DNA from 4 places in the Leminorella richardii genome. Region 4 is predicted to be linked to each of the others. Evidence: predicted binding sites of a transcription regulator. Region 4 holds the regulator's gene; each other region holds the start of a gene.
What was found. The regulator LexA, encoded in region 4, represses DNA repair genes until DNA is damaged. The targets are predictions, from matches to a motif close to TNCTGTATGTACATACAGNA.
Positions count from the first base shown of each region.

Region 1: sulA (SOS-induced cell division inhibitor SulA) is a predicted target of LexA. The motif match lies at 986-1,005, and genes of this name have one in related genera.
Region 2: uvrB (excinuclease ABC subunit UvrB) is a predicted target of LexA. The motif match lies at 1,265-1,284, and genes of this name have one in related genera.
Region 3: mutH (DNA mismatch repair endonuclease MutH) is a predicted target of LexA. The motif match lies at 1,212-1,231, and genes of this name have one in related genera.

Region 1 is NZ_LS483470.1:1,557,643-1,559,851, forward strand. It holds gene sulA (SOS-induced cell division inhibitor SulA) at 484-966, opposite strand; gene DQM29_RS07230 (TfoX/Sxy family DNA transformation protein) at 1,199-1,855, shown strand; gene yccS (YccS family putative transporter) at 1,856-2,209, opposite strand, start outside.
Region 2 is NZ_LS483470.1:2,291,572-2,293,780, reverse strand. It holds gene DQM29_RS10475 (pyridoxal phosphatase) at 1-653, opposite strand, end outside; gene uvrB (excinuclease ABC subunit UvrB) at 1,385-2,209, shown strand, end outside.
Region 3 is NZ_LS483470.1:685,934-688,142, reverse strand. It holds gene rppH (RNA pyrophosphohydrolase) at 1-366, opposite strand, end outside; gene mutH (DNA mismatch repair endonuclease MutH) at 1,249-1,947, shown strand; gene lplT (lysophospholipid transporter LplT) at 1,966-2,209, opposite strand, start outside.
Region 4 is NZ_LS483470.1:448,349-450,557, reverse strand. It holds gene dusA (tRNA dihydrouridine(20/20a) synthase DusA) at 1-23, opposite strand, end outside; gene zur (zinc uptake transcriptional repressor Zur) at 246-701, shown strand; gene lexA (transcriptional repressor LexA) at 851-1,468, opposite strand.

The DNA of each region.
Region 1 (2,209 bases), 1.1 Mb from region 4:
GCAGTAACACTTGAGGCGATATTAAACACACCACTTTTAACGTCTGAGAATCTATGAGCATTTTGTGCGGTGCTTAAGGCTGGAGTGGGGATATAGGGTGCTTGAGCTGAAGAGAAATGTAATGTTATGTTAGTTTAGGTAAAGAAGCATATTCAAAGCGTTAATAAATCATCTGGTTAATACCAAGATGAAAGTCGAAACATCAATTAAATTGACTTATTTAGGCAGCAAATAGCAGCCTTTTCCTTAGCAAATTAAAAAGGGGTTTCTTAATTAGAGGGCACTATTATCTTATGTTTCTTTCTCTAGTGCTCATTTCATTATAAGGGATGAGAGGAGCTTAGGATTAATCGGTAGACACCTTTTCCACCCCCTAAACGCAATTTGCTCACCGTTTGATTTTCTTCATAAAAAATGGGGAATCGCTGCATTTTATAAATTTAATTCGAAAACGGTGTGTTTAGTGCTCTCAATTGGCCAATATTAATGCCAGTGATTGCCAAAGATATCGTGAGAAATATTGTTACGGTATGTTGCCATCGGTTGAAGAATGAAGCAGTAGCAGTCGCCTTCTTCTGCCGCTAGATCCAAACGCTGTCTGTCTTCAACGCTTAATGCGGGCAGCCAAGCAGTGACTGAACTGAAATTTCCGCTGCGTAGGGCTTTTTCCAGAGTCTGAACGCTTTCCTGAATGGAGGCAGTACGTAGTGAAACGCTCTTTCTTTCTGATAGACCTAAACGGCTTATCCAGTGCCGATTTAAGCGGCGCTCCGGAGAAAGCCACAGTTGCCAGCGTTCTTGCTGCCCTAACTGCTGTAAAAAAGGCATTAACAGGTGGAGTGTAAAAGGGTTTTGCGGATCGTACACAATTTCGCTAACCAAGTTGACAGCCTTACTGGCGTGTGCGTTTAGCTCACGCAGAGGGGCATTTGAAGCATTATTGGCGACGATTGACGTAGTGTACATAGCAGGCTCCTTTAATCTTTACTGTATGTCCGTACAGTATTCTTATCACTAAAGAAAATCAACTATTTTCACGATATCTCGCAAATTTAATATTCTCAGCAGATTAACTCTCTATTAATTCTGAGGAAAATTTGGTAATTGTTAATAATGTAAATAATTTCTTATGATAACTAATTTGACTTAGTTGAATGATGAAACCTGGCTTTAAACCGTAAAATAGTGAAGGGATAATATGGAAAGAGATGTAATGAGGCAGTACGTCAGAGACATCATCGTGTACTTTCGTGATTTTGGCGATTTACGTTCCCAGTCGATGTTTGGTGGATATGGCATCTGTAAGGACAACGTTATGTTTGCTCTGGTCTCTGAGGGAAAATTCTATCTAAGAGCCAACAGTAAACTGGAGCAGATGTTTATTAATCAGGGAATGGCTCAGTTCGTCTACAACAAAAGAGGCATTCCTGTTTTAATGAAGTACTATCACGTTCATCAAGCGCTTTGGCAACGTGAAGACATGCTAAGGCGCTTTCTTTCTTATGCCCTTACGGCTGCGCTGGCAGACTGCAAGAATAAGAGCAGGCCAGAACAGATGCGGTTAAAAGATCTCCCCAACCTGACGTTGGCGACAGAGCGTCTGTTACGCACGGTTAATATACGAAGTATTGAAGACTTGATTAATGAAGGCGCTCTCAATACGTTTATCAAAATTAGAGAAATCAGGAAGGACGTCAAAACAGCGCTGCTGTTTTCCCTCGCAGGCGCTATTTTAGGCTGCCATGCGGCGGCGTTGCCCTGTGAGGTTCGTCAAGAGCTGATTGATGGGCTGAGTCAGCACGATGACCCTAAAGAAACAGAACTTCCCCTAGGAGCATTAAGCTACAAGCCATAGTTACTCTTTGGAGGATAAAGGCTCCGCCGGAGTTGGCGTTTTGTTAGTCACTTCATTAGCTAACGTCGTAAACTCTGGCAGGAGATTAACAATGAGAGTCAACTGTTGAGCAATAAGCTGGGCCGTATCATCATCACCTGCGCTTGCTAAGGCTATTTGTTGAGTAACACTTTCCAATGGCTGAGCCAGCACGCTTTCATCTACTTCTCGCTGTAGGGCGCTATCAATATAGCAAACGGCATCATTAAGCAGGCTAAGAATAGCCGGGCTGTCAGCTCGATTTTCCCTGTGCGCACCCAGTGCAGAGATGTAGCCAAGAAGGGTGTGGTTTAAGCAAAGAAGGCGAAAGCCTCT
Region 2 (2,209 bases), 1.8 Mb from region 4:
ACGTTATCCATTGATAGCCCTAGCGACATTACCCATTCTTGCAATCGACTTCCCTTACTGTTACCCCTTTGCGCCATATCGATCTGGTTGTGCCATGAGCGTTCGCAGGTTAATCCCAACTCCTGTTCTATCTGGTCGCTAAAGCGAGACAGAAGCTCAGCGTCATCACAAACGGTAGCGAACTTCCAGACGTTATCCGCTCGTTCAATCGCGGCCTCATAGCTTTCGACCTGCTCAATGACCGGACGCTGATGTTCAGGGAGGCGCGAGGCCCATGCTTGCCAGCGCCCAATGGCCTCATCGTGGCGTTCATACTGCATGGCACCGTCAACATACAGCAGGCTGCGAATAGGATGCTCTCGCAGCCTCTTGGCGAGATGAAGCGCCTGCTCTTTGCTCAACGGCGATCCGGAAAGTACGCGCTGATTTTGATAGTGGTAGGCATAGGTGCCGTTACAGCAAATGGCGGGCGTATCCAAATCAAGCGCCTGATAGAAAGGATGAATAGCCACGTGGTGACGTCCGGTAGCGATAACAACTTTCACGCCTTGACGGCGTGCCTGTGCTAAGGCGTTGAGGGACTCGGGTAAGATTTGTTTTTGAGACGTCAGCAGCGTGCCGTCTAAATCAAGGGCAATAATCTGGTATTTCATCGTATATCGCGAGGCGCCGGGTTAAGTGTTGGGAGAGAGCCTCCATTCGACCATAAAATGATAGAGCGATCAAAAGATCTGCGGCATAAATCGCCAATCTGTTACTGTGCTTGCGGCGCGTTGGTTTTTCTTTCGATATATGTCACGAATTTCACCCATTTTTTTATGCATTCTTTTCTGTGAAAACAGCACAAAAATTTTTTTATTAGCGACGTTTTTCCGGCTTGAGCGAGCCGCCGGTCATTCGCAATGTAGCAGTATTAGTAGGAAAATTTTACTTATCCACCATTCCTGTGGATAACCTTGTGTATTAACGTTAGAAAAATGACGTCAGCCTAGTGGGAGTGCGGTTCTTTCTGTTTTTGTCTGGATTCTCGTCATTAATTTAAAACTATTTAATATCAATAAATTAAACAAAATCAAGGGGCCGAATTCGTCGACGTTTTACAACGACTCTGCCATGGCGAGAGAATTGCCTGAAATATAAAATGTCAATCAGTTTCTGGGGATAAAACCGATTTTTGTTACTTGACGAATGCTGTTCTGCGTGACCCTATTTGTCGGCTTCAATTTACGCTGAACAATGAGTCGCTTATCAGACAAAGGTTCTATACTGGCTTAATATACAGTATAATGTGTGTGGTAAAAAAGCCCTCGTTTTACATACTAAAGAGATCGCGTTCTCACGGCGTCATGTCGGCCATTAACGATGAGTGCAGGTAGTCTTAATCATGAGCAAAACATTTAAGCTTCATTCAGCCTTTCAGCCCGCAGGCGATCAGCCTGAGGCCATTCGGCGACTATCCGAAGGGCTGGAGGACGGTCTGGCGCATCAGACGCTGCTGGGAGTGACCGGCTCCGGTAAAACGTTCACCATTGCTAATGTGATTGCTCAGCTGGAGCGCCCGACCATGATTCTGGCGCCCAACAAAACGCTGGCGGCTCAGCTTTACGGCGAAATGAAAGCCTTCTTTCCGGAAAACGCCGTTGAGTATTTTGTCTCTTACTACGACTACTACCAGCCAGAAGCCTATGTGCCGAGTTCCGACACTTTTATCGAGAAAGACGCCTCCATTAACGAACACATCGAACAGATGCGGCTATCGGCGACCAAAGCCCTGCTGGAGCGCCGTGATGTGGTGCTGGTTGCGTCCGTTTCGGCGATATATGGTCTGGGGGATCCCGACGCCTATTTAAAGATGATGCTGCACTTAACGCGCGGCATGATTATCGATCAGCGCGCTATCCTACAGCGGCTGTCTGAACTTCAGTACACGCGCAACGATCAGGCCTTCCAGCGCAGTACTTTCCGCGTGCGCGGTGAGGTGATTGACGTGTTCCCGGCAGAATCGGACGAATACGCGCTGCGCATTGAGCTGTTTGATGAAGAGGTTGAGCGTCTGTCGCTGTTTGACCCGCTAACAGGTCAGGTTCAACAGGTAGTGCCGCGCTTTACCGTTTACCCAAAAAGCCACTACGTAACGCCGCGTGAGCGTATTCTTGAGGCTATTGAAGGCATTAAAGAGGAGCTGGTGGATCGCCGCAAAGTGCTGCTG
Region 3 (2,209 bases), 240 kb from region 4:
ATCGAACTCCGGCGTACTGCTGCGCTGCATATTGATATCGGACTCATTACTCATCAGCTGCAGTAAAAACCATTTCTGCTTCTGACCAATACAAACGGGTTTAGTATCCCAACGCACCAAACGTTTTGGTAACTTATATCGTAACCAGTTACGCGTACAGCCAAGGACTTTGACGTCTTTACGACTCAGCCCGACCTCTTCAAAAAGCTCGCGATACATGGCCTGCTCAGGTGATTCCCCTGCGTTGATACCGCCCTGAGGAAACTGCCACGAGTGTTGACCAAACCGCCTGGCCCACAACACCTGTCCCTGCTTATTACAAATTACGATACCAACATTCGGGCGGTAGCCATCATCATCGATCACTAGACTACCTCAAAGCATAATTCTTTAAAGATGGGCTGATTGTTTCATACTAGGCTGTGTCCCGCAACTGTACGCGGTGGCGAGGCTGAGCCAAAAGGGCGTAATCAAGGCGGAGTACGCCCTTTTGGCACGCGTCCCGAAGGGCTGGGGTCATTTTTACGCGGTGCCGCGTTACTCGCGGCTTGCTCTGCGTAAAAATGATCGCCAGCGCCATCCGCATACAGTTGCAGGACACAGCTTCAACGATGCGGTAAACCTCTGGGTGAGATTCCCTTATCCTTTCCCCTTCTGAGCATAACTTGACAAATCAAACAAAGTTATAAACAGCCAAAGGCTATTTCATCCTGTGTTATGCACGTTTACTGTGGATATCCATGTGAAAAACCCGATGACAATATGGGTAGAAGTCTCCACAGGCCTCTTTCAGCAATTAAAGAATAAGCCTTTAAAACAATTAATAATCAATTAGATATTTATATAATGACAGTTCTATACAGAAGAAAACTGTGTCTCCCGCATTCCATGTCAGAGAACGTGAGCAAAAAACGACCTCCGCCCACTTTATCCACAGTCAGTGATAAAAAGTTGACCAATACCGAGTTTGATGCGCAAAAAAGACCTATCGTCAATGCTGTAAATGAAAACAGTGCTGCGACTTTTGTGAGTTATCCAAGATATCTGTGGATAACATGGTGTAAGATCCTGTTCACTGTCGGTGGCTTACTGATGCCTTTACTCAATGTGATGTCTATCACACTAGGCCGTGGACACAAAATCATGATATAAACCATCACGTTAATTTATTTTCTAACGGTATACTCGGTGGAGTGCATAAACCCCTCTCCGGCTGTACAAATTTAGAGCAGATAAGCGGACTCCCTGATGCCCAGTACGGTAACGTCTCTTCCTGTACCGGAAAGTGAACAAGAACTTTACCGGCGCGCAACCGCGCTGGCGGGGTACACCATGAAAGCGCTGGCAGACGCCGCAGGGCTACCCATTCCTAACGACTTAAAGCGGGATAAGGGATGGGTCGGTATGCTGCTGGAACACTATCTGGGAGCCAGCGCGGGCAGTAAGCCAGAGCAGGATTTCCCCCACTTGGGCATTGAGCTTAAAACCATTCCCGTTAGCCAACAGGGCAATCCGCTGGAAACCACCTTCGTTTGCGTTGCGCCACTCACTAACAACAGCGGCGTAACCTGGGAAAGCAGCCATCTTCGAAAAAAGCTGCAAAGAGTATTATGGGTTCCCGTCGAGGGAGAAAGGCATATTCCTCTGGCTGAGCGCCGTATCGGTACAGCCCTACTGTGGAGCCCGGATGCAGAAGAAGAAATGCAGCTAAAGCGCGACTGGGAAGAGTTGATGGATCTGATTGTGCTGGGAAAAGTAGAAACGATTACTGCCCGGCACGGAGAGGTGTTGCAGATTCGCCCGAAGGCTGCCAACGCGCGCGCGCTGACGGAGGCTATTGGAGAATTCGGCCAGCCGATTATGACGCTGCCGCGAGGTTTCTATCTGAAAAAAGCCTTTACGCGGGCGCTTCTGGCAAAATACTTCAGTCTGCCGCCTGCGAAATAGCGGGCGGCAGGATAACGGCTACTGGCCGCGCTTTCTTAACAGCTGAACTATCCACAGGCCGCCAATCGATATCGCCAACAGGCTGCCAAAAACGCAGCCAATGACCACCACTGGCATACCGGCTTTTACCGCCAGCGTGTACAGGCCAAGCATTAGCAGCATGGCGGTATTTTCGCCAAAATTCTGTACTGCTACCGCGTTGCCCGCGCCGACAGTTTGCTTGCCTCGATCCTGCAGAAGAGTATTGAGGGGCACAATAAAG
Region 4 (2,209 bases):
CGGTGAGAAGGAAATTGGGACATCGACGTAAAATTCACTCTTTTGGTTTTATCAAAGTCGCTGCTGTGCTTTATTTTCAGCACAGCAGCGTCATAAAAGGCCGATAATTGTAACACAGCAAGCGAATAAAGCCTCAGCGCCAAGCGCCTTTCTCCCACACGGCTCACGGATGCGTAAAGCTCCCTATCGGCGTTCTTGCTCTAGCGTGGTAGTATTGGCTTTCTGTTTATCAGGAGAGAAGTAAGATGGTCTCAGTTAACATCACCTCAATGTTAGCCAAAGCGCAAAAGCTGTGTGAACAGCGAGCCGTTCGCCTGACGCCACAGCGTCAGCTGGTTTTGCAGCTAATGGCCGAGCAGCCAAATGCCATCAGCGCTTACGATCTGCTAGACCTGCTGCGGGAATCAGAACCACAGGCGAAGCCGCCTACGGTTTATCGCGCTCTCGATTTTCTTCTTGAACAGGGCTTTATTCACAAGATTGAGTCCACCAACAGCTACGTCGTTTGTCACCACGTTGGTGAACCGCTGCATACCTCCGCCCTGTTTATCTGCGACAGCTGTGGACTGGTGGCTGAGCACCACGCTAAAGGTATAGACAAACTGCTTAAGTCGCTGGCGGATGAAAGCAGCTTCACCATTCAGCACAGCGTGCTTGAAACGCACGGTACCTGTGGCCAGTGCAATAAGCAAAGCGCATAGCTCCGTTAGCTCCCATAGGGCTCTCGCTTACCCCCTCTCGACAACTGAACCCAAACTCCGCACGTAAAAAAAGCGCCCGAAGGCGCTTTTAGCGTTAACGCGCTGACCGAAGCAGCATCAGTGTACTCGATCGGTCAGCTTGATATTTCTTACATCCAATCACCGTTACGGATAACGCCAACGGCTAAGCCTTCGATCGTCAGGCTCTGCTCGCTTAGGTCAACTACAATCGGAGAGAACTCTTCATTTTCCGGCAGCAGCTGAACGACGTTGCCCTGCTTTTTGAGACGCTTGACGGTGACTTCATCGTCGATGCGCGCAACCACAACCTGCCCGTTGCGGACATCCTGCGTCTTGTGAACGGCTAAAAGATCGCCATCGACGATCCCGATGTCTTTCATGGACATACCGCTAACCCGTAGCAAAAAGTCAGCGTGTGGGCGAAACAGCGCCGGATCGACGCGGTAGTGGCTTTCAATATGCTCCTGTGCCAGCAGAGGTTCCCCTGCGGCAACTCGCCCAATCAGCGGCAGGCCCGTCTCTTCCTCCGCCTCTTCCATCAACAGCCGAATCCCTCGGGAAGCACCAGTAACGATTTCAATAACGCCCTTTCTCGCCATTGCTTTCAGGTGCTCTTCTGCAGCATTAGGGGACTTAAAGCCGAGCGTTCTGGCAATTTCCGCTCTGGTTGGCGGCATACCGGACTGACCAATATGCTCGCGAATCATGTCATAGATCTGTTGCTGCCTAGCGGTTAATGCTTTCATCTCTCGATTCCTTCAGCCTGTTTTTTTATACAGTAATGCTGTGAGTATATACAGGTATCAGACATATGGGAACCACTAAACAACATAATTACGAGGCGTATCTAAAAATGCATCCTAAAGAGTCCTCAGAAAAGGAACGATGATTCATTTGAACTATATTTACCATCCCCATCGGAAATAGCACATAAAATAACGTAATGGTACTTTTTCCTATTGTTATAACGAATGATTAACGTTTCGATCGTGCATCAAAAGACTTAATTAATAAAAAGTATGTATATAAAGCAAGACGTCATTTGCCAAAGCAATAAGGAATATTTCATAAAATTTAAAAATAGCAAACTGACGCACTGCCTAAAGCCAAATAAAGGGGAATTTCATCTTGTATTTTTTCAGAATCAAACTCTATTCACAAAGAAATAGTTTACTTTATAAATTAATTGACAACCAGCTGATGGTGCTGGAAAATGGCGCCACATCGCTACGTGCTGTAACGATGCATTATAAACGAAATATTGCATTTTCAATTCAGGGGGAGAAAGCCTTATCCCTTTCTCCTCTCTTTTTTATTTGAAAAAAGCGAATACGATAGAATTAAAAGCATTAAGACTGTTTAATGCAAAAAAATGATCTGGGGAACCTCTCGTTTTAAGTAAATTATTTAACTCACGTCGTCTTTACTTTTTATTTATAAATAAACGATAACAGAATAAAAACTACGGATACTCATCAGGGAAATAG